Regions from separate parts of the Aequoribacter sp. genome, predicted to be linked through region 2. Evidence: predicted binding sites of a transcription regulator. Region 2 holds the regulator's gene; the other holds the start of a gene.
What was found. The regulator PhoB, encoded in region 2, activates phosphate uptake and scavenging genes when phosphate is short. The targets are predictions, from matches to a motif close to TGTCATAAANNTGTAACA.

Region 1 (11,711 bases), on a different contig from region 2:
CGATGCACATCTTCCATGTGATACAGCGGCGTATTGGGTGCGACTTTACAGAGCTGGGGTACTCGTCGGGACAGTTCGTCGATGTGCCCCATATTGAAATCGAGCTCGGCTTCTTGTGCCGCCGCCAATAAATGCAGGATGGTATTGGTAGACCCGCCCATGGCGATATCTAGGCTCATGGCGTTTTCAAATGCGGCAAAATTGGCGATATCGCGTGGTAATAAGTCAGCCTCATTGCCCTCGTAGTGGCGCTTGGTAATATCGACAATTAGCCGGCCTGCGCGCAGAAACAATTGTTCTCTATCTGCATGGGTTGCTAACAAAGAGCCGTTACCGGGCAGGCTAAGGCCTAAGGCCTCAGTCAGACAGTTCATAGAGTTGGCGGTAAACATACCCGAGCAAGAGCCGCAGGTGGGGCACGCTGAGCGCTCGTACTCGGCGACTTTTTCGTCGCTTGCCGAGCTGTCAGCGGCGATCACCATGGCATCGACCAGATCGAGCTTGTTCTCCGACAGTTTGGTTTTGCCCGCTTCCATTGGGCCACCCGACACGAACACTACAGGAATATTTAATCGCATGGCAGCGTTTAGCATTCCCGGTGTAATTTTATCGCAGTTGGAAATACACACCATGGCGTCGGCGCAGTGCGCATTAACCATGTATTCGACCGAGTCGGTGATCACGTCGCGAGAGGGCAAGCTGTACAGCATGCCGTCGTGACCCATGGCAATACCATCGTCTACTGCGATCGTATTAAATTCTTTAGCCACACCGCCTGCGGCTTCGATCTCGCGAGCGACTAATTGCCCAAGATCTTTAAGGTGTACGTGTCCGGGTACAAACTGGGTAAAGGAGTTGACCACCGCGATAATGGGCTTCTGGAAATCTTCATCTTTCATACCCGTGGCGCGCCAAAGTGCGCGGGCGCCGGCCATATTGCGGCCTTGGGTACTGGTGCTAGATCGGTAGACAGGCATAGTCAATCCTCATACAGCGAGTGGTTTTACAAAAACTTTGGAATTTCTTTGCAGGTTATAAAGTGCTTGCTTGGGTTGCGGTAGGCTAAAGCGGTCTTGCTCGCGAAAACCCTGCTCGATAAACCAATGCGCCGTCTGTGTTGTCAACACAAACACGCTATCGAGTCTTTGTTTTTGAGCTTCTTTCTCTAGGGCGTCTAACAGTCGCTGGCCGCGATCACTGCCGCGGTAATCAGGGTGACACACAATGCAGGCGACTTCAGCGGTACTGGCATCAGGGTAGACGTAAAGTGCGGCACAGGCAATGACACGACCATCGCGTTCAAGCACCGTGAATTGCGCGATTTCGGTTTCGAGTAACTCACGCGACCGCTTAACCAATACGCCTTCTGCCTCGAGCGGCTGCAACAGCTCTAATATGCCCCCAACGTCATCGATATTGGCTTGTCGGCATTGCTCGAATAAATTTCGGCTGACCAAAGTGCCCGCACCGTCATGGGTGAAAAGTTCGTTCAGTAAGGCGCCTTCTTGTTCAAAGCCGATGATGTGACAGCGTTCTACGCCGCCCGCGCAGGCTCGCTTTGACGCATCTAAAAGTACTCGATATTCCTTGCTGACATCGCAGTCGTCAAGCTCTGATACCGCAAGCTGACGAACGAACTGACTGCCACTATCGTGAATGGCATCGGGTGACATCAGCCAAATCAACTTATCGGCACGGCAGTCAGTCGCAACGCGAACGGCTACGTCTTCAAGCGACAAATTAAAAGACTCTCCGGTGGGCGAGTAACCTAGAGGAGGCAGCAACACTAAGTTGCTATCATTGAGCTGGCGCGTAATGCCGGCCACATCGATACGTCGGACCTTGCCGGTGTGCAAATAATCGGTGCCGTTAAGCACGCCTACGGGTTGTGCCATCACAAAATTGCCCGAGCAAACCCGAACTTTGGCCCCTTGCATGGGAGAGTTTGGTAAGCCCATAGACAGCTTGGCTTCGAGTTCATGGCGCAAACTACCTACGGTGTGTTTAATCAGTTCTAAATCCGGGGAATCGGTAATGCGCAAGTCTTGCTCGAATAAACTCGATCGACCTTCCTTTTGTAGGGTTTGATTAACCTGGGGTCGGGCCCCAAAGGCAATGACAACTCGTACGCCTAAGCTGTTGAGCAGCACCAGATCTTGCAAAATAGTGGTGAGGTGATCGCTTGCCAAACATTCGCCCGACAGCGCCACCACAAAGGTTTTTCCTCTGTGCGCGTTGATGTAGGGTGTGGTGTTTCTAAACCACTGAATGTGCGATTGTGTTGGCATGTGTGCATTATCGTACGAACCGTAGCGTTCGTACAGCATGCTTACAGGCAATAGTGCTTAATGGCGTTGCTTAGCAAGGTAATGCAGGGGTTAATCTGGTCGAACGCTAGGTATTCGTTGGGTTGATGAGCTAAGTCAATCGAGCCTGGGCCCATCACTATGGCTTGTGCGCCCAGCGCTTTAAAAAAACCCGCTTCGGTCGCAAATAAGGCGCTGGCGGCTTTCGCGTCCGTTAGTGATTCTGCTAGGCGGACGAGGGCAGAGTCTGCACCTTCTTCAAAAGGCGGCACTGGATCCATAAGAGGTTCCCAAAGGACGTTCAAACCCGAGAGCTCGCTTTCTTGCTGGCACAGCGATTGGATCCTTGCCGTAATTAAATCGGTTTTTAGGCCAGGAATTATCCGTAAGTCGAACTGGAGCTCGCTGTGCGCGCAAATACGGTTGGGTGAGTCGCCGCCCTGAATATGCCCCAGGTTGAGGGTGGTGTACGGAACTTCAAAGGCCAAGTTTTGCTCGGCCTGCAGCTCTAAGCGCAAGGCCATCAGACCGGTGATTAAGCGATGCATGCCGTCTATGGCATTGTTGCCAAGTGCGGGGTTGGACGAGTGCCCTGAGTGACCGTGTACAACGATACGACTCATGAGCATGCCTTTGTGCATACGAATTGGTTTTAGGTTTGTGGGTTCTCCGATAATTACGCCGTCAGCTTGGTGTATTTGCGACTTCAGCAGAGCTTTGGCGCCGTTCATAGTACTTTCTTCATCGGCTGTGGCAATCAGTGTGAGAGGCGCGCTCAAGCTCGAGCTGTCGAACTGTGTCGCTGCTGCCAAGGCCAGCGGGAAAAAGCCCTTCATATCACTGGTGCCCAAGCCATAAAAGCGTTGGTCTTGCTCATGAACTTGCAGCGGGTTGGTTTGCCAGCGGCCCTCATCGAAAGGCACGGTGTCGCTGTGCCCAGCAAGCACTAAACCGCCAGTGCCAGAGCCCTTGGTTGCAATTAAGTTTGCTTTGCCGGCCTCGGCGTCTACTATCTGAATTTCAGTAGAAAACCCAGCCGCTTGCGCAAAGTCGGCCAGGCGTTCGATGACTGGCAGGTTGCCTTGATCCCAAGAAGGATCGGTAGAGCTGACCGAGGAAGTCGCGATCAGCTCTTTGAGTTGATGGGTAATAAGATGGTGATCAGCACACGCTTTAGCCACCAAACAGCCCTTTGAAGAAGAAAAAGAACACTATAGATAGTAACGCACCGGCGGGTAGAGTGACGATCCAAGAAGCGAAGATCGAGCCCACCACACGCAAATCAATTGCCCCAATGCCGCGCGCCAAACCGACGCCTAATACCGCGCCCACCAAAGTGTGAGTCGTCGAGATAGGAAGGCCTGTCGCTGATGCAAACACCACAGTGGTCGCTGCGCCCAATTCGGCGGCAAAACCACGGCTGGGAGTGAGTTCGGTAATTTTTTTACCGATTGTCTGGATGACGCGCCAGCCATAGGTCGCAAGGCCGATCACAATACCGACTGCACCGGTTAGCAAAATCCACCAAGGCATCGCCGACTTGGTTGCGATTTCACCGCCTGATTGAACGATACCAGCGATTGCAGCCAGTGGGCCCACTGCGTTGGCGACATCGTTAGAGCCATGAGCAAAGGCCATGGAGCATGCGGTGAATACCATTAGCACGGCGAAGATTCGCTCGATATCTGCCGATGTTGCTTCGGCTTGGCTATTTTTGCGGTGAATGCGGTTTAACATTTGTGCTCCGATCAGAGCCACAATAATTCCAATCAACGCGGCGACGGGCAGCGCGTTAGCGAAGCTGCTAGAGAACCCCATGTCCACTTTGATGCCAACGTGTTTCAGGCCTTTGGTCAGGGTCACCATAGCGATCATGAAGCCCACTAGGAACATGTAAAAGGGCACGTATTTTTTGGCGCGGTGAAACGCGTCGTCACGGTCGAGTATCAATGCTCGAACGCTGGTGAACAGCAAGTACGAAATTGTGCCTGCGACCAGCGGTGAGACGACCCAGCTTGCGACAATTGTGCCGATCTTTGGCCACGCTACCGAGTCCATTGAAATGCCGACCGCAGCAAACCCAACGATAGCACCTACAATAGAGTGCGTTGTGGATACCGGCCATCCTTTAATGCTGGCGATCAGTAGCCACGTTCCGGCCGCAAGTAATGCTGACATCATCCCATAGACCAGCAGATGGCTTTGCCCCTCGAAGGCGGCGGGGTCAATGATGCCTTTACGGATGGTATCCGTGACGGCACCACCCGCTAAGTAAGCACCCGCAAACTCGAAAATCATCGCGATCAGTATTGCTTGCGTCAGGGTAATGGCTTTAGAGCCCACGGAGGTGCCCATCGCATTAGCCACATCGTTCGCGCCAATACCCCAGGCCATAAAGAAACCGAAGACGCACGCAATAATCAGCAGCATTGAGCCGTAATTTTGAATAATTTCCACGGAGTTTCCTCTTTTCGTTTGATTTAGGTGCTCGGCACGTGAGCGATGACTGATGGTTGAATTTTACCTGCTGTTATATGACATTATTGTTACAGTGTGACAGGTTTGCAGCGAACTTCTTTCCGCTTTCCCAAAAATTAGCCGCAGTATAGGCAATGCCTTGCGCTGTGTCACACTCAAATAAGATTAGTTTAAAATCGGTGGCTCATTTCAGAGTCAGGGCATAGCATAGAGCTACAGCTCTTTAACGGACTTTTCGATGGACAATACGCTTCACAACTTGCTGACACTCGTGGATCAAAGTTGCGCCGCCAGCGGCAAAGCCCTGCGAGATTTTGAGCTCGAAGCGTGGCGTCAAGCCCTAGCCTGCAGTCCGTATTTGTTGACGACGGTGAGTCAGCATTGGGCGTGGGTCGAGACGGATTTTGCGCGAACTCGTTGGTCAAAACCATTAGTTTGGCAAGACTTGGAAGGGCTATTAGAGGATCTTAAACAACAGGGATTCGACATCGATGCGCAGCTGCGCAAGTTGCGCAACCGCGTTATGATGCGACTGATTTGGCGTGACTTCTCACGCCAATGCAGGGCTCAAGAGACGGTGCAACAAGTCTCGTTGCTAGCCGAATTCTGCATTCACACTGCTGTCGCTTGCGCCGGGCAAGAGTTGCGCGAACGTTTTGGCCAACCGATCGGTGCCGACTCAGGCAATGTGCAGAAATTAGTGACTTTAGCCATGGGCAAGCTCGGCGCTTGCGAGCTCAATCTGTCATCGGATATTGATCTCATCTTTGTTTATCCACAAAGCGGTCAGACTGAGGGCGGTCGCAAAAGTGTCTCTAACCAAGAGTACTTTATTAAAGTCGGGCAGCGCGTCATCACTCTGCTCGATAAGGTCACCGTCGACGGCTTTGTTTTTCGAGTCGATATGCGCCTGAGGCCTTATGGAGACAGTGGGCCCTTGGTCATGAATTTCTCGGCGTTCGAGGCGTACTATCAAGATCAGGGGCGAGATTGGGAGCGCTATGCCATGATCAAGGCGCGCGCTCTAACGGGTGATGCAGCAGATGTTGCCTACTTAGAATCTATGCTTCGTCCTTTTGTGTTTCGCCGCTACGTCGACTTTAGCGTGATTGAATCCCTGCGCGAGATGAAGCGGATGATTTCCGAGCAGGTGATTCGCAAGGGTTTGCAAAACGACGTAAAACTGGGTCCTGGTGGTATTCGCGAGGTCGAGTTCATTGGCCAATGTTTTCAGCTGATTCGCGGCGGTCGCGACGCACCCCTGCGCTGCAGAGGTCTAATGGATGCCCTCAGCGCAAGCGAGCAATTGGGTTGCCTACCCGCTGACGCGGTAAGTGAGCTTCGCGACGCTTACTGGTTTTTGCGTGACTCTGAGCATGCCATTCAGGGCTATCAAGATCGGCAAACACAGCGCTTGCCCGAAGACCCCGACGCTCAAGCAAGTCTGAGCCGAATCATGGGTTTTCAGGCGTTTGAGGATTACCTTGTTGCACTAAACGCGCATCGATCCAGGGTGAGTCGGCATTTTATCGACCTGATTGCACCTGCCAATGAAGAAGATGAGAGCAGCAAGCGGACTTGGTTTTGGGATGATTTAGATCTTGAACAAATTGCTGCGTTGGGTTTCGACGACCCCGCTGCTGTCAGCGCGGCCCTAGAGCGTCTAACGCAATCAGCCATCGTGCGCACTCTGCAGGTAGAGCCTCGACGGCGACTTGACCTTGCTATGCCAAAACTGTTGGAAGCCTGCGCGCGGCAGTCCAACGCATCAGACACAGTGGTGCGCCTTGTCCCAATGGTCGAGGCAGTACTGCGACGCAGCGCTTATTTGCTGCTACTGATTGAAAATCCCGGTGCGCTCAATGAGTTGGTGCGCTTGTGCGCTGCAAGCCCATGGATTGCGAAGCAGTTGTCACTGCGTCCCGCGCTGCTAGATGAGTTGCTTGATCTAGAGCACTTATATCAAGCGCCCGATAAGCACGTATTGGAGCGCGATTTAGCCCTGCAGATGCGCGCCATACCCATGGATGATTTAGAGGCGCAAATGGACGCGCTGCGCTACTTCAAGGCTGCTCAGGTCTTGCGCGTGGCCGCCAGCGAAATCGGTGGTTTTTTACCTTTGATGAAAGTGAGCGATAAGCTGACCTTTATCGCCGAAGTCATTCTGGAATGGACTGTCAACGTGGCGTGGACAGATTTGACCAACAAACACGGCAAACCCTGCCATCTGACCGAAGGCACAGGCTTTTGTGTTGTCGCGTATGGCAAGCTCGGCGGTTTAGAGCTTAACTACTCGTCCGATTTAGATTTGGTGTTTTTGTACGACGCGCCCGCTCAGGGCATGACCGATGGCGACAAGCCCATCGATTGCGCGAGGTTCTATACTCGCTTGGGTCAGCGCGTTATTCATATGCTCGAAACTCGTATGAGCTTGGGGGTGCTGTACGAGGTGGATATGCGTCTGCGTCCCTCGGGTAACTCGGGTTTATTAGTATCGTCTTTTGCGGCCTTCGAACGTTATCAATTAGAAGAGGCTTGGACATGGGAACATCAAGCTCTAAGCCGGGCTCGCGCTGTCGCAGGCGACTTGAGTCTTGCTCACGCCTTTCAAGCAATACGTTTGACCGTGATGGGGCAGGCGCGGGACAAAGTTGCTCTTGCGGACGAAGTGCAGTCTATGCGCCAAAAAATGCGCGAAAATTTAGATACTGACATAAAAGGTGACACCTTTAATCTGAAACATGGATTTGGAGGTATCGTTGACATCGAATTTATGGTGCAATACGCGCTCTTAGCGCTGTCGGCAAAACACCCATCACTGGCGAAATACACCGATAACATTCGCCAACTTGAAGCACTGGCGAGCTCGGGTCTGATAAGCGCGGAAACAGCAAACACATTGAGCCAAGCGTACTTGGCGTATCGCTCCGCCACCCATGAGTGTGCTCTGCAAGAAGAGCCAGCCAAAGTGTCGGGTGCGAAGTGGGATAAGCATAGACAGGCAGTCGGCCTAATATGGGGCGATTGGTTTAACAGCAAACGTTGGGAGTAAACAATGGATTTCTCGGAGCGCGAGGGTGTTATCTGGTTGGACGGTGAGCTAAGACCGTGGAAAGACGCCAAAGTACACGTGCTGACGCATACTTTACATTACGGTTTGGGTGTATTCGAAGGCGTACGCGCCTACCACACGCAAGAGCGTGGAACCTGCATCTTTAAACTCAAAGAACACACCAAGCGCCTATTCAATTCGGCAAAAATCTTGATGATGGATATGCCATTCGATCAAGACACGATCAACGAGGCGCAGCGCCTGGTTGTTCGTGAAAACGGCTTGCCCGAAGCTTACCTGCGCCCAATGTGCTTTTTGGGATCAGAAGGCATGGGCCTACGCGCTGACAAGTTAGCGACGCACGTCATGGTCGCCGCTTGGGATTGGCCCTCTTATATGGATCCCGAAGCCCGCAACCGCGGTATTAAAGTCAGAACGTCATCGTATACGCGTCACCACGTCAACATTGCCATGTGTAAAGCCAAAGCAAACGGGCAGTACATCAACTCGATGTTAGCCTTGCGCGAGGCTATTGAAAGCGGCGCCGAGGAGGCTTTATTGCTGGACAATGAGGGCTACGTGGCAGAGGGTAGCGGCGAAAACTTCTTTATGGTGAAAAACGGTGTTTTATACACCCCAGAGTTAACCTCTTGCCTGGACGGTATTACCCGCGCCACAGTGATCGAGCTGGCTAATGAGCTAGGTATTACGGTGCGCGAGAAGCGCATTACCCGCGACGAAGTCTACATCTGCGATGAGGCCTTCTTTACAGGAACCGCGGCGGAAGTGGTACCCATTCGTGAGCTCGACGGCCGAGCAGTTGGTGAAGGCAGCCGTGGTCCCATTACCGAGCAATTGCAAGCCATGTATTTCGATTCGGTGCGCGGTAAGCGCAGCCAAAACCCACAGTGGTTAACTGAAGTCGCGTAATAAGCGGAGGTGGCTATGCATGCAGGCGCACTAGAGCAGAGTTTTGAAGATGGTATTTTCTGGCGACATTGGCCTGTCGCAGAAGCTCAGCGTGTGGTGGTTCTGGTACATGGCTTGGGTGAACACAGCGGTCGCTACGAAGAGCTGGCTGAGTTTTTTAATGCTCGCGCAACGGCGGTCGTGGCGCTGGACCATAAAGGACACGGGTTATCGCCAGGCGTGCGTTGTCATATCGATAAATTCACTGACTTTTTAGAGCCCTTGGCCCGTTTGTGCACGGAAGCCGAGCAGCTCTACCCGAATGTACCCAAGGTCTTGTTGGGTCATAGTTTGGGTGGTCTCATTGCGGCTGCGTTTCTGCTGGAACATCAAAACTTGTTTCAATCGGCAGTATTGTCTGGGCCGGCTCTGGGTATTGACCCTGCACCACCCATTTGGCAGCAAAAGATCACGCAGGTCATTTCCACTCTGCTACCTAAGCTTGGCGTCATGCAGCTTGATGCTGGGCAAATCTCTCGTTCAGCTGATGTGGTGGCTGCGTATCAAGCTGACCCTCTGGTACACAACGGTAAAATTAGCGCCCGCTTGGTAACAGAATTGTTCGCAACGCTTAACTTGGTCAATGAAAACGCCGCGAAAATTACTTTGCCCATAAAGATTTTTCATGGCGAGTCAGATGTCATGACTTCGCCAAAGTTATCGCAAGCGTTTATCGGCAAAGTGGGCTCCACGATGGCTGAGTATCAAGGGTATGTGGGGCTGTACCACGAAATTTTCAACGAGCCCGAGCGTGCTCAAGTCATGCAGGACGTGCAAACGTTTATCGAGCAAGCCGCAGCGGCTTAATACTTGTACTGGCGGTACTGGAGAACACGCAACGGTGACAAAGCCGCTTAAAATTGCCCTAACCAGTTACCGCAGCCACCCTTTCAGTGGTGGACAGGGTGTTTATATCAGTGCGCTGTCAAAGGCGCTGGTTGAGCAAGGCCTGCAGGTCGATGTCATCTCGGGTCCGCCGTACCCCATCTTGGATGAGCGTGTGGGTCTTGTTAAATTGCCAAGTATGGATCTCTACGAGCATGGTTTGCGCTCCTTGCGTTGGCACCACCTGCATTCTTACAGCAACGTGGTCGAGTGGTTAAGCAAGCTCACGGGTGGCTTCGCTGAGCCCTATACTTTCGGCCGCCGACTACGTCGCTACTTTGCGACTCACAAACCAAATTACGATTTAATCCATGATAATCAGAGTTTGTGTCGTGGATTACTGGACGTCGAGCGTATGGGCTACCCCGTGGTAGCCACCATTCATCACCCTATTAGCAGCGATTTACGTCTGGCGCTTCAGGCGGAGCCCGTGTGGTGGCGTCGCTTGTTCTTGCGCCGCTGGCATTCATTTTTACGGATGCAAATTCCGGTGGCGCGGACGTTAAAACGTATTTTTGCCGTGTCCGAGTCGGCGCGTGCAGATGTCGAGCGAGAGTTTGGTATTGACTCTGGGCGCATAGTGGTTACCGGCATCGGCACTGATACTGATTTATTTAAACCCCTACCTGGGCGTGTGAAAGACCTTAACCGAATAATGATCACGGCGTCTTCAGATACGGCCTTGAAGGGTGTGGTCTACGCCATACAAGCCTTTGCTGTGCTGCGCGAACAGTTCCCCAACTTGCGTTTGCGTTTGATCGGAAAGCTAAAACCCGAGGGTGAGGCGCAAAAGTTGATTAATCGATTGGACTTAGCGGCGGCAATCGACAATTATTCTAGAGTGAGCCAAGAGGATCTTGTGGCGTTTTACAACGAAGCCAGTGTGTTTGTATCGCCGTCATTGTATGAAGGATTTGGTTTGCCCGCCGCCGAGGCAATGGCATCGGGTACCGCAGTGGTAGTCACTAATGGAGGTGCCTTGCCCGAAGTGGTGGGCAACGATGGTGTGGTTGTCCCCACGGGTGATAGTCAGGCCTTAGCGGCTGCCGTGGCAGACTTGCTGCGAGACTCCGAGCGTCGAATAGCCCTAGAGCAAAGGGGGCGAGACAGAATCGTTAAGGAATTTTCATGGGCGGCCTGCGCGCGCCGAACCGAACACGAATACAAGGCAGTACTCGCTAATGCAGACCGTTGATTTTCGATATTTCCAGCTTAAAGACGGTGACCGAGTCCTAGACTTGGGGTGCGGCGAGGGACGCCATCTCATTGGTGCCTTGTTAGCGGCGGATGTCCAGGCTATTGGTGTGGATCTGTCACACGAAGATTTAGTGACTGGCCGACATAAAACACACGATTGGGCTGAAAGCGTTGGCGAGCCGCGCCGTCCCGTGTTGACGCAAGCCAGTGGGTATTGTCTGCCCTTTGCTGATAACACCTTTGATGCTGTGATTTGCAGTGAAGTGCTCGAGCACGTGCCTGTCGTCGACAAGGTACTAAAAGAGATCAATCGTGTGTTGCGGCCGGGTGGCCGGCTGGTGATTTCGGTACCTAGGCGGTGGCCCGAGCAAATTTGCTGGTACTTATCGGCCGATTACCATTTGCAGCTAGGCGGGCATTTACGCATATTTAGACTTGCTGATCTTAAACGCCAAATTCAAGCTTTGCCGGTTGTTTTCTATTATCAGCACGGCGCCCATGCTTTGCACGTTCCTTACTGGTGGTTACGTTGTATTTTTTGGAACAACCCTCAGGCCTTTCCTGTACGCTGGTATCACAAGCTTTTGGTGTGGGATTTAATGAAGCGACCGTGGCTTACCCGATTTATAGAATCGCTAACCAATGGTTGGATGGGGAAAAGTGTGGTCTTGTATTATCGCAAACAGGATGCAGCATCGTGACTGGAGTTTACCTTAGCCCAGGTTTGTATCCGCATGAGCTGTTTCAAGACACAGTGTCCTACATTTTGTCAGTTCAGCGCAGCAGCGGCGAAATTCCCTGGTTTGAGGGAGGTCATACCGACC
Region 2 (11,711 bases):
AGTGTCGGTCGCCGTATAGGTCCATTGATAGATGGGCATCGGCCACCATTGGGGCTTGGCTTGCTGCAATAGCAAAGCGAGCATAACGCCCAAACCCGACAGTGCCAGAACTAAAGCTCCCGCGCAGAAGAACATCACGGCATCATCAAAACGCCATAGAGACCTTTGCCTGGCAAGCGGACTTGTCATAATTGCGCAACTCGTTCGCGCAGCCTGACTCGAACCCACTCGGCAACTGAATTCAGCACGAAGGTGAACAGGAAAAGCAACAAGGCGATAAACATAAGCACGTGAAAATGTACTGAGTCGGGCACAACCTCGGGCATTTCAAGGGCTAAGGTGGCCGACAAGGTCCGCAAGCCCGTGAAGAGACTGGGATCCATGGTGGCGGTATTTCCCGTCGCCATAAGTACAATCATCGTTTCACCAACCGCCCTTGCAAAACCCATCATCACTGCTGAAATGATACCGGGCGCCGCTGTCGGTAATACAACCGATTTTGCCGCCTGCCACTCACTAGCACCCATCGCGAGCGCGCCCTCACGTAAGTAGGGTGGCACCGCCGCCAAGGCATCTTCTGCAATCGAGTAGATCGTTGGAATGACGGCAAAACCCATGACTAGGCCGACCACAATGGCGTTACGTTGCTCGTATTCAATGCCCCAGTTATGGGCTAAATACGACACCAAACTGTGTGACGTGCCGCTCGCTGTAAATTCCGAAAGAGCGCTGGCAATTAGGAGTGCAAAGGCAATAGCAGCCGCACTGAACAGCAATTCAAAGCCCGACAAACGTGCCTCAGTCCGGTTACCTGGCAGCAATCTCCAGATTCTTGAGGCTAGATACAAGCACAACGGAACCGCTATAACAAAAGAAACTATCAAGCCTAAATTTTGTTCCAGCCAAGGCGCAAGCCAAAGCCCTGCAACCAGACCAAGTATCACGGTTGGAATCGCCGCTAATAGCTCGACCAGAGGCTTGATACGAGCACGCAGATCGGCTGTCAAAAAGTAAGAAGTAAAAATTGCCGCAGCTATCGCCAGAGGTGCAGCAAACAAGAGACTGTAAAATGCGGCTTTCACAGTACCGAGTATAAGAGGTGTGATAGAAAACTTCGATTCCGCAGTAGGCGTCAAAGGCATGCTCTGCCAAATGTATTGGGGACTTTCGTAACCCTCGTACATCCGACGTTCAAACAGACTTAAAATACGTAAGCTCCGCTCGCGCGTATCGACCTTCAGACTCATAAGCTCGTTGCCCGTTGCGCGAACTATGACACCGTCAGGAGTCATATACCAAGCGGGTTGAGCCGCATGTGACAGCGGTGGTTCCCGTAGCGAGAAATATTGCTGGCTCTGAAAGTCCGTATCAAGCCACTCAAGGTTTCCGCTACTGCTTGCGACAATTAATCCTCCAAAAGGTGGCGCGAACACCTCAGCTATATCGGTATCTGTCAGCGGATATTGATCTAAGAGACTCAGCGCAGGGCCTTGTTCATCAAAAGAGATGCCGTAGATATGGACTAATGTGTTGCTATCGATTAGCGCAATTCCATAAGATGAGCGAAGTACCCTGACAAATGTGAGCTCAGACACATCCGAAAATCGTCCCGCAATCATGCTTGAATCGCTCTTATAAATCCAATACCGCCCGTCTTCAGCGACCGATAAAAGCATTGCGCCTTGGCCAATAAAATGAACGCTGGAAATCTCATGAGCTGTGTCGAGGCTTAATTGTTGTTGCAGGATGACCTGCGTCGACGTTGATACTGGGCCACGCTCAGATCGAGCGACGAGCCACTCAACTCGATCTTCGTAGTGCAGCAAAATATGGAACACATCCTCGTTCTGGGCTTGGACTCGCATAGCCTCTGGCAGCTCCGCCAGTTGCTGGGAGACGATGGGTTGCTGAACTTTTTGCGCTGAAGATTTGCCTAAAAACCAGTCGTAATCACTGTAAAGCCTGAGCACTCTATCGCTCGTTACCGTCACAAGCACGGATGCGCTTTGCTCGTCTACCGCAAGTCTGACGACATTGCCAAGGTTATCTTCATACTTTTGCTCGCCAGGGTTGCCGAGCGTGAAAACCTTGAAGTCGCCGGACGCAGTGTCTTGCGATAGATACTCGGTCTCACCCAGCGCAGCAACAACAGGGCTGTGCGTATCAAGGTTATAAGTGATTATCTCTGAGCGAGTATCAGCCCAAAATAGCGGCCAAGACGCCCAAATCAAGAATAGGAAAATAGAGGCGATTGCCAGCAATACTAAGGTTGCTCCAGTGGTCACAGCCACCGTAACAATACGATCGATCCATCGACGAGAGGGAGCCAGTGCGGATCTAGCGTCGGTATAGCGAGATTTCATAAGCCCAACTCTATTCGAATCTTCGTGCGCACGTCCTCGGGGAGCGGGATAAACCCCGAGCGTTTAATAACCTCCTGTCCTCGACCCGACAGAACGAGGTCAACAAAGTCTCGCTCAGCGCCTCTCAAGGGCGACGCTGCAGCTTGATTAACGTACAAGTAGAGAGGTCTTGCCAAGGGGTAATCGCCCTTTAAACTGGCCTCCGGCTCTGGCATATAGGCTTTAGAATTCTCATCTGCGCTGATTGCAAGGATTTTGACTAGGGGCGATTGATACCCCACACCACTGTATCCTATGCCGCGAACCGAGCTGCCGACGGACTGAACCACTGAACTCGATCCTGGCTGCTCACCAACGCCTGTATCGAAATCGCCACCACACAAGGCGACTTGTCGGAAATAGCTGTAAGTACCCGAAGCGGAATTGCGTCCAAAGGTCGTGATTTTTTGTTTATCGAATGACTCAGCACTCAGCTCCGACCAGTAGTTGATAGCCTGATCAGCGCCACACCGACGGGTCGCCGAGAAGACCGCATCGACTTGCTCAAGACTGAGTTGCGCCAAGGGGTTCTGCCAGTGGACGAACACCGCTACAGCGTCCACTCCAATAACAACCTCGGTTACGTCGTAGCCGTATTCTTGCCGAAACCTCAGCTTCTCCGCAGGCGACATGCGCCGACTCATAGGTCCGAGACTTGCGGTGCCTTCTTGTAATGCGGGCGGCGCCGTACTTGAACCATTGGCCTGCACCTGCATCACAACATCGGGGTATTGCTGATTAAAAACCCTCGCCAGGCGAGTCATGACACCACCCAAGGTATCAGAGCCTACACTTGAAAGTTTGACCGCTGGACTGGCCGCATGAACAGCCTCGACGCACAAAGCTAAGACCAGTAATGCAATGAACTTGCTAGCGAAAGTATTGCGATAAGCGAACATGGCACGTGTCATAAAATCAGAGGTCGCGACTCATTCTATGAAAGCTCAAACTAAAACAACTGCCTGCACCGAGCTCTGACTCGATTTTCAGTTGCGCCTCGTGGCTGGCTGCGACATGCTTCACGATCGCAAGTCCTAGCCCCGTGCCACCTCCGGCAAAGGAGCGCGATTCATCGACACGATAAAAACGCTCGGTAAGACGCGGAATATGTTCCTCCGCAATCCCCAAACCTTGATCGCAGACCTCAATGCAGAGCGCTTTGTCTGTTTCACTTAAGGTTAAGGATACCGGCTTTCCCTCTGGCGAATACTTCAGCGCATTGACAACCAGATTACTGAGCGCACTAAACAACTCCCTGTAGTCTCCCTCAATTTTCGCATTTGGAACGGCGCACCGATACTCGATGGCTCGAGATGGATACCCTCCCCTCAAATCTTCCACCACTTCGCCGCATAGGGCGGCTAAGTCCACCTGCTCACGCACTCGTTTTTTTGTTGCTGTCGCCTCAATCTTTGACAGCCACAACAAATCACGCACTAAGTTTTCCATGCGCTGTGACTGCTGAGCCATCTGTTCAAGGGGTTTTATCAACGCCGCGGGCAGCATCTCCGATTGCGATAACAGCGTATCCAGATAACCCGATATCACCGTAAGTGGCGTTCGAAGCTCATGTGATACATTGCCGACAAAGTCCTGACGCGTCTGTTCTATTTGCACCAGCTGTGTGACGTCCCGCACCAGTATAAGACGATCCCCGATACCGAAAGAACTCACTTCCACTTGCAGATGTCGCGCAGGAAAATCGTTGGTGCTGAACGTCAGGGGTTCAGTATAGTCACCCACGATCATGTAACTCGAAAACTCAGGATAGCGCACCAAACTTAACAAGTTTTGACCTTTATCTTGCGGATACCGTAAACCCAATAGGTATTCCGCAGAGCTATTACTCCACTCGATCAAACCTTTCTGGTCGATGAGGAGTGCACCATCACGCAAAGAGCGAAAAGAATCACGAAGGTAATCAACAGTATGCTGTAGGCGCGATCGCGCATCTCGATTGTGGCGTTGTATTGCGTACATCTGATCCAGCATCATTCCCCAAATACCCGAGCCCTCAGGAGGCTCAGATTCGGGGTGGTCAATCCATTGCAGTACCCTGCGGAGCTGCCATAAGTAACCGAACACAAAAAACAGCAATACGACCGTCAACGCTTCGGCCGTCGCGCCAATCACCCAACCAATCGCCGCGGCGATCAGTAGCAACAGAACAATGGTTTGAAGTTCTTTGTACCAACGCCCTACTGCACGCATAAGGTCTAAATCCCAGGCGGAGAAAAGCGATAACCCGTACCGCGTACGGTCTGAATAAAGTGGCTGCAATCACCCATGTCGTTTTGCAACGCTTTACGTAAGCGACGAATGTGGACATCAACCGTACGCTCCTCAACATAGACATTACCGCCCCATACCTGATCGAGTAGCTGACTGCGTGTATAGGCGCGTTCTGGATGTGACATAAAAAAAGTCAGTAGTTTAAATTCAGTCGGTCCCATCGCGAGCGGCTCACCCGCGAGGAACACACGATGGCTACTCATATCTAAGACCAACTCGCCCGCCTCAATCCTCTCGGACGAAGGCATGGCGCCACTGCGACGTAGCAATGCTCGGATTCTTGCAATGAGCTCACGTGGGGCAAAGGGCTTAGTGATATAGTCATCCGCGCCGACGTCTAACCCCTGAATGACATTGTCTTCCGAGGTCTTTGCCGTTAGCATGATCACCGGAATTTCTTCAGTGAGCTTATCGCGTTTGAGCCGTCGAAGCAGTTCAATACCGCTGCCACCTGGTAGCATCCAATCCAGCAGGACAATATCAGGGCGACGATCAATGATAATTGCGTGAGCGTCCATGATGTTATCGGCTTCTATGCAGCGCAAATCGGCGATTTCTAGGGCCATGCGCAACATATCCCGGATAGCGACCTCGTCTTCAACAACCAATACTGAACAATTTTTCACGGCAACAACTCCTTGCGCGGATACTGTAATATTGCAACATTATCGCGTGCAAGGCATGACAATTCTGTGACAAAGTGAAATAAAAATGACTGTTGCGTTAAAACCAGTCGAACCAGCCCTTATTCGCAGCATCGAGACGACTCTTGCACCCTTGCAGTTGCGTCCTGTACCGCCCAGCGCGAGCGTGAACTTTATTGGCTACACCGACCAGCCACGATTTAGATTTATAAGTTCCTCTCGCGTAGCCACCCTGCCCCTCATGATAATTAAGATACAGCGCTCTCGCATCGGTCGCTGAAACGCCGTTCTCTTTATACGACAGCTTGTTGTACCAGCCGATAAAATCAATGGCGTCATCGAACTCGTCGCGGTCGGCGCCGTAGGCGCCCGCATCACGTTTATATCGCTCCCAAGTACCCGTCAGTGCCTGAGAATAACCGTAGGCATTTGACGGCCGAAAACCGGGGATAAAGCCAAGAATCTTTTTGCGTGGAGGCTTTGCCTTCGCCTCAAACTTTGACTCTTGGTGGACAATCGCCATCATAGTGGGAATATCCGCATCCCAACGTTTTGCTGATTTTTTTGCGCTCTTGTACCAGCCTTTTTTTTCGTCAAAAATAGCGCAAATGTTGTCCAAATCGCTTGGAGGTGCAGTCGTACACCCCGCGATGACGATAAGTGCTAAGCTAAATCCAAGCCGACTTACGCGCGAGAAATTCATCTTCGTTTATTACCTCCACACCCAAAGCTTGCGCTTTTGTGAGCTTACTCCCTGCCCCAGGGCCTGCAAGCAACACTGTGGTCTTTTTAGACACACTCCCTGCCACACTTGCACCCAAAGATTTCAACAACTCGGTCGCCTCTTCGCGAGAAAACTGCTCGAGTTTGCCTGTTACCACCCAAGTCTCTCCAACAAGCGGTGCGTTGTCGACATCAATCGGCGCTACCTCAGGCCATGAGAGCCCCGCTTGCAATAGCGTGCTGATCACATCTAAGTTAGTCGATGAGTTTAGGAATGATCGAATGTGGCTTGCAACGATCGGACCGACATCCGGCACAGCCAGCAAATTATCAACAGACGCCGCTAATAGCGACTGAATCTCGCCAAAATAGTCCGCCAGCCGCTCGGCCGTTGTTACGCCAACTTCGCGAATGCCCAACGCATACAAAAAACGGGCGAACGTCGTCCGTTTAGATCGGTTTATCGCATCAATGAGATTTTGAGCCGACTTGGAGCCCATTCTTGGCAACGCGGCAAGCTCAGTGAGAGTTAGACCATAGATATCGCTGGGGTCCTTCAACCGCCCTATGTCCACTAGCTGTTCCACTAACTTCTCACCAAAGCCCTCGATATCCATGGCTTTGCGCGACACAAAATGAATAATCGCACCCTTACGCTGTGCAGAGCACGTCAGCGCCCCACTGCAGCGTTGTACCGCCTCACCCTCTTCGCGCACGATTGCGGATCCGCACACGGGACATTGCGAGGGAAAAACAATCTTCCTCAGCTCCCCTCGCCGCTCTTCCGGCAACGCCCTCGCCACCTGAGGGATAACATCACCAGCGCGCCGAACGACCACTAAGTCACCAATCTCCACCTGCAGACGTTCGATTTCGTCTGCATTATGCAGAGTTGCGTTACTGACGACGACACCGCCCACCGATACCGGCTCGAGTCTCGCCACAGGTGTTATCGCACCCGTTCGACCCACCTGAAATTCAACATCCAGCAAATGCGTTAAAGCCTCTTCAGCGGGAAACTTCCTAGCGATTGCCCAACGTGGTGCCCGCGACACAAAGCCCAGCTCGGCCTGCTCGGCCAATGAATTCACTTTGTATACAATACCATCAATGTCGTAGTCTAAGCCGCTCCGGCGCCGAGACAGTTGCTCGTAGTAATCAATGCAGGCCTGAATGCCCGAGACGGCTTGCACTTCATCGTTAACGGGTAGCCCGAGCGATTCGTACCACCGTAGCAACCCATACTGGCTATCGGGGATATCCACACCTTGGGTCACACCAACGCCATAACAGTAAAACGCGAGCGGCCTTTTGGCTGTGATCGTGGGATCTAGCTGGCGCAAACTACCTGCAGCAGCGTTACGCGGATTAGCAAATGTTTTTTCACCCTGAGCCTCGGCGCGTTGATTAAGACGCGTGAAACCCCGCTTTGGCATAAAAATTTCGCCTCGCACTTCAAGGACGTCAATCGAGTCAGCGCCATGCAACCGTAGCGGTATATTTTTAACGGTCTTGACATTGTGGGTGATATCCTCACCCGTTTGACCGTCACCTCGGGTCGCTGCCTGAACGAGCATCCCTCGTTCGTAACGGATAGCAACCGCAATGCCATCGAGTTTAGGCTCACAGACATAGTCGATAGTCGCCATCTCAAGCAACCCGAGTCGTTCGCGCGCTCTGCGATCGAAATCGAGCAGCTCGTCATTGGAAAAAGCGTTGTCAAGCGACAGCATTGGTATGACGTGCGTCACTGGCGCAAAGCCCTCTGCCGGTTTCCCACCAACCCTTTGAGTCGGTGAATCTCTTCGAGCGCACTGAGGATTTTCAACTTCTAATGCTTGCAATTCTCGGAACAGCTGATCGTACTCAGCGTCAGAAATTGTGGGCGCGTCCTGCTCGTAATACTCTCGACTGTAACGCTCGATTAGAGCAATAAGTTCAGCAATACGCTTGGCTGGATCTACAGGCATCAGACTCACGAACGCTTTTGTAGCAGCTGTTTTCTGGCATACTCGCGCAACAGCGTCTTATCGTGCTCGATCGCCTGCTTGGTTAAAACGCTGTGGGAATGATCGAGAAGAGTGCCGCCTAAATGCTGCACCACCGCGCGCGCAGTTTCCAGCATCGCTTCATAGGCTGTCAGTAAATCTTTGGGGCCTGGGACGCGCATAAAAAATACGACCCCCGCCGTTTGAAGGGTGCTCATTGAATCGATATCAAATACGCCCGGTTTCAGAAGATTCGCTACACTGAATTGAATCGGACCGCGTCCACCGCTCTGCTCGTGTCGATGAAAAAAACCCAAATCACCGAAACGCAAATCGCAGGCCAATAACAGTTGCAGCAATGTGTCACCCTGATAGGGCTTGTGTTCATCCGCCTTTAGGTGGATAAGCAGCACATGCTCTGGCGGTGTATCCTCAATTAGAGTTTGTGCCTCTTCTACAGGCTCCTCTTCCGTGTCCAGGGTTTCTAGCCAATCTACGGTCTGCCCAGCGGAGGCTGAAGTTGCTCGAGTTGCTGCGACGGTCGATTCACTGCCCGTTGAGGTACTCTCGAGGGCTTCTTCCATAACCGGGTCTAACGCTCGTTCCGAATGGTCTTCAACAGCGGTACTGGGGGGCTCTCGGTGCTCAACCGCTTGACCCGGATCTTCTTTCGCTTCAGTCAGCTCATTATGCGCTGCGTCTGGGACAAGTTCATCAATGTCTATCGCTTGCCGTTGCGTAGCGTTGTCGTCTGTTTCATCCGCACGATAAACGACTCGCGCGCCGCCGTTGGGCAATTCTTTCAACCAATCGAAGTCAGCATGGGGTTCTTGGCGAGCGGTTTTTTTCGCACGCATCAAACGCTCATTTTCAGCCCGCTGTTTGAGCGCTCGGCGTATAGCATCCAATAAAATCACCACGACCAGAGCGATGCCCGCAAGCAACATCCACTCTCTCATGCCTAATTCCAAGCCCATAGGCCTCTGATCTCCCTTACTTCGCTAGTTGGCTGCAAGCTCTGCTGCTTCTTCAACGTCTACGGACACCAAGCGCGATACGCCTGGCTCGTGCATAGTGACACCGAGAAGTTGATCGGCGACTTCCATCGAAATTTTGTTGTGGGTAATGTAAATGAACTGCACTTTCTCGGACATCTCTTTTACCATGCGCGCATATCGTCCCACGTTAGCGTCATCAAGCGGAGCGTCGACCTCATCCAACATACAGAACGGCGCGGGGTTGAGCTGAAAGATCGAGAACACCAAAGCTATCGCAGTCAGCGCTTTCTCACCACCCGATAAAAGATGAATCGTACTGTTTTTCTTGCCGGGAGGCCTCGCGATAATCGCAATGCCTGTATCGAGCAAATCCTCCCCAGTCATTTCCAAATGCGCAGAGCCTCCGCCAAAGACTCTCGGGAACAAAGCTTGCAAGCCAGCATTCACCTCTTCGAATGTATCGCGGAAGCGACTCCTCGTTTCCTTATCAATTTTGCGAATCGCGGATTCAAGCGTTTCCAGCGCAGAGGTCAAATCTTCATGCTGCGCATCGAGATAGGTTTTGCGCTCTGACTGAGAGGCAAATTCATCGATCGCTGCGAGGTTAATGGCACCTAAACGCCCAATCTTGCGACCTAACTCCTCCAGTAATAGCTGCACCTGCCCAATCGTATGCTCATCACGAATGAGTTCAAGCGCCGCATCAACCGTCCACTCGTCCTCTTTTAGTCTATCGACGAGCGCCTGCTGCTGCACGGTTAACGTTTGGCGCTGCAGGCGTTCATATTCAAGCTTTGTCGAACATTCATCGCGGCGACGCTCAATACTTAAGCGCGTCTGCTCAGCCGCTCGCATGGCCTGCTCTAACGCGCCGAGAGCGTCTCGGGCTTGACTGAGCTTTTCTTCCGTTTGCAAACGCAATTCGAGCTGCTCATCCAGCTGAGCCTGTAACGTTTGAATGGCGCTGTCGTCGTTGGCGGCAAGCTCTTCCATAATTTGCTCGCGCTGCTCGGCCAATTCTTGCGTCTGTTGGCGCAATCGTTCTATGGCTTGTTCCGTCGAAGTTACTTGCGCGAGCAATTGTTGTTCTTGCAGAGTCACACTGTACAGGGCGTCGCGCTGTTCTCGAGCCGACTGACGCAACTCATCCAGCCTGACGCGTATGCTGTCTCGATCCGAGATTAAGGCCTCTCGCTGTATAGCGTCGGCCTCCATAGTTTCGATCGCCTCGGTTAACTCGCGACGAGCCTGGGCGATACTCTCTTGCTCTTGTTCGTACTCGGTTTTGACGTCCTCGAGCTCGACTAAAATCTGTTCTTTGCGCTCGTGTTCTTTCGCAAATTTTGCTGTATTCGCCGATATTTGCGCATTGATGCGACTTTCATCGGCACTCAATGCTTGAATTGACACCCGAGCGTCTTCCGCTAACCGATCCTGCGACTGAACATCGCCTTCCAACTCGTTCAGTGCGTTTTCGGCAGCGGCAACCGATTCATCGATTTCCGCAATTTCCGATTCTAAAAGGTCTATCTCCTGCTGGCGGAACAGCACACTGTCTTCGCCACGTATGGATTGAGACAGGCGCACCCAATCCAGCCCCATCCAAACACCCTCGGGCGTGATAACCGACTCCCCGGGCTGTAAGCTAGAGCGCAAATCCAAAGCCTCGTCCAACGTTTGAGCGACGCGTACTGTCGTTAACACACTGGGCACCCAAGATGTGTTCACTTGTTCCGCCAGACTCCCGACAGGCTTGTGAAGCTCATTCCGCCCTTGAAGATAAAACTTAGCAGCCGGGAAGCATTGAATCTGCTCAGGGGTTAAAGAGGCTGAATCCGTCACAAAACCATGAATGTCTTCCGCCAAAACACGCTCTACCGCAACCTGCCATTGCTGTTCTACAGACAGCTCTTCCAACAGCGGGCGCAGCTTAATATTCTGCAGAGTGGAAACCCAGTCATCGATTTGTACTTGCGATTGATTTTGGGCGGCTTCTTGCAGCGCGTTTAAGGATGAAGCTCGCCCCCGCTTCTCACGCGCGAGCGTCTGCATTTCACTGAGCCTTTGCCTCAGAGCCCCAACTTCAGTTCTCGCGTCATCGCGCTTCTGTAACGCCTGTTGTCGAGCGTCTTCAAGGCCTGCCTGGCGCTCTCGCAAAGCCTCCAATTGAGCCTGCATGGCTTGCTGATCGCCCAAATCTGAGCTTGGCGCAAGCGCCGCGAGCTCCGCTTTCAGGGCCTCAGAACGCCGAGCTAATCTCGAAAGGACCTGTTCTAAATGTTTGATGCGAGACTGCTGAACCTCGCTTTGCTGTCGAGCTGAAGACGCCGATTGGTTAAAACCATCCCATGATTGTTGCCAAAGTTGCATGGCTTCCTCAGCCATCGCAAGTTCTTCGGCAGACTGCTCTACGCGGGCCTCTGCCTCAACACGGTTGGGCAAAACCGTCTCGAGTGTTTCTTTTGCCTCGGCAAGCGACTCTAAGTCGCTTTGTAAAGATTCGGTAGCGAGCCCCATCGATGCGTCAGTTTGCGCTAAGCGCTGTAGTAATTGACTATGGCGCTGATTTTGAAAGTTGATCGCTTGTTCGAAACGCGTCACCTCTGCACCAATCGCGTAATAGTCCGCTTGCACGCGGTTACAATGCTCTGCCGCCTCAGTTTG

Region 1: ACTF5Z_RS00985 (inorganic phosphate transporter) is a predicted target of PhoB. The motif match lies at 4,840-4,857, and genes of this name have one in related genera.

The regions. Positions count from the first base shown of each region.
Region 1 is NZ_CBFHWH010000002.1:57,576-69,286, reverse strand. It holds gene ilvD (dihydroxy-acid dehydratase) at 1-977, opposite strand, end outside; gene argA (amino-acid N-acetyltransferase) at 987-2,288, opposite strand; gene argE (acetylornithine deacetylase) at 2,330-3,487, opposite strand; gene ACTF5Z_RS00985 (inorganic phosphate transporter) at 3,480-4,763, opposite strand; gene glnE (bifunctional [glutamate--ammonia ligase]-adenylyl-L-tyrosine phosphorylase/[glutamate--ammonia-ligase] adenylyltransferase) at 5,023-7,836, shown strand; gene ACTF5Z_RS00975 (branched-chain amino acid transaminase) at 7,840-8,766, shown strand; gene ACTF5Z_RS00970 (alpha/beta hydrolase) at 8,782-9,612, shown strand; gene ACTF5Z_RS00965 (glycosyltransferase family 4 protein) at 9,647-10,885, shown strand; gene ACTF5Z_RS00960 (methyltransferase domain-containing protein) at 10,872-11,588, shown strand; gene ACTF5Z_RS00955 (prenyltransferase) at 11,585-11,711, shown strand, end outside.
Region 2 is NZ_CBFHWH010000014.1:9,058-20,768, reverse strand. It holds gene pstA (phosphate ABC transporter permease PstA) at 1-189, opposite strand, end outside; gene ACTF5Z_RS04125 (ABC transporter permease subunit) at 186-2,363, opposite strand; gene ACTF5Z_RS04120 (PstS family phosphate ABC transporter substrate-binding protein) at 2,360-3,301, opposite strand; gene phoR (phosphate regulon sensor histidine kinase PhoR) at 3,318-4,613, opposite strand; gene phoB (phosphate regulon transcriptional regulator PhoB) at 4,619-5,320, opposite strand; gene ACTF5Z_RS04105 (hypothetical protein) at 5,418-6,041, opposite strand; gene ligA (NAD-dependent DNA ligase LigA) at 6,007-8,031, opposite strand; gene zipA (cell division protein ZipA) at 8,037-9,008, opposite strand; gene smc (chromosome segregation protein SMC) at 9,051-11,711, opposite strand, start outside.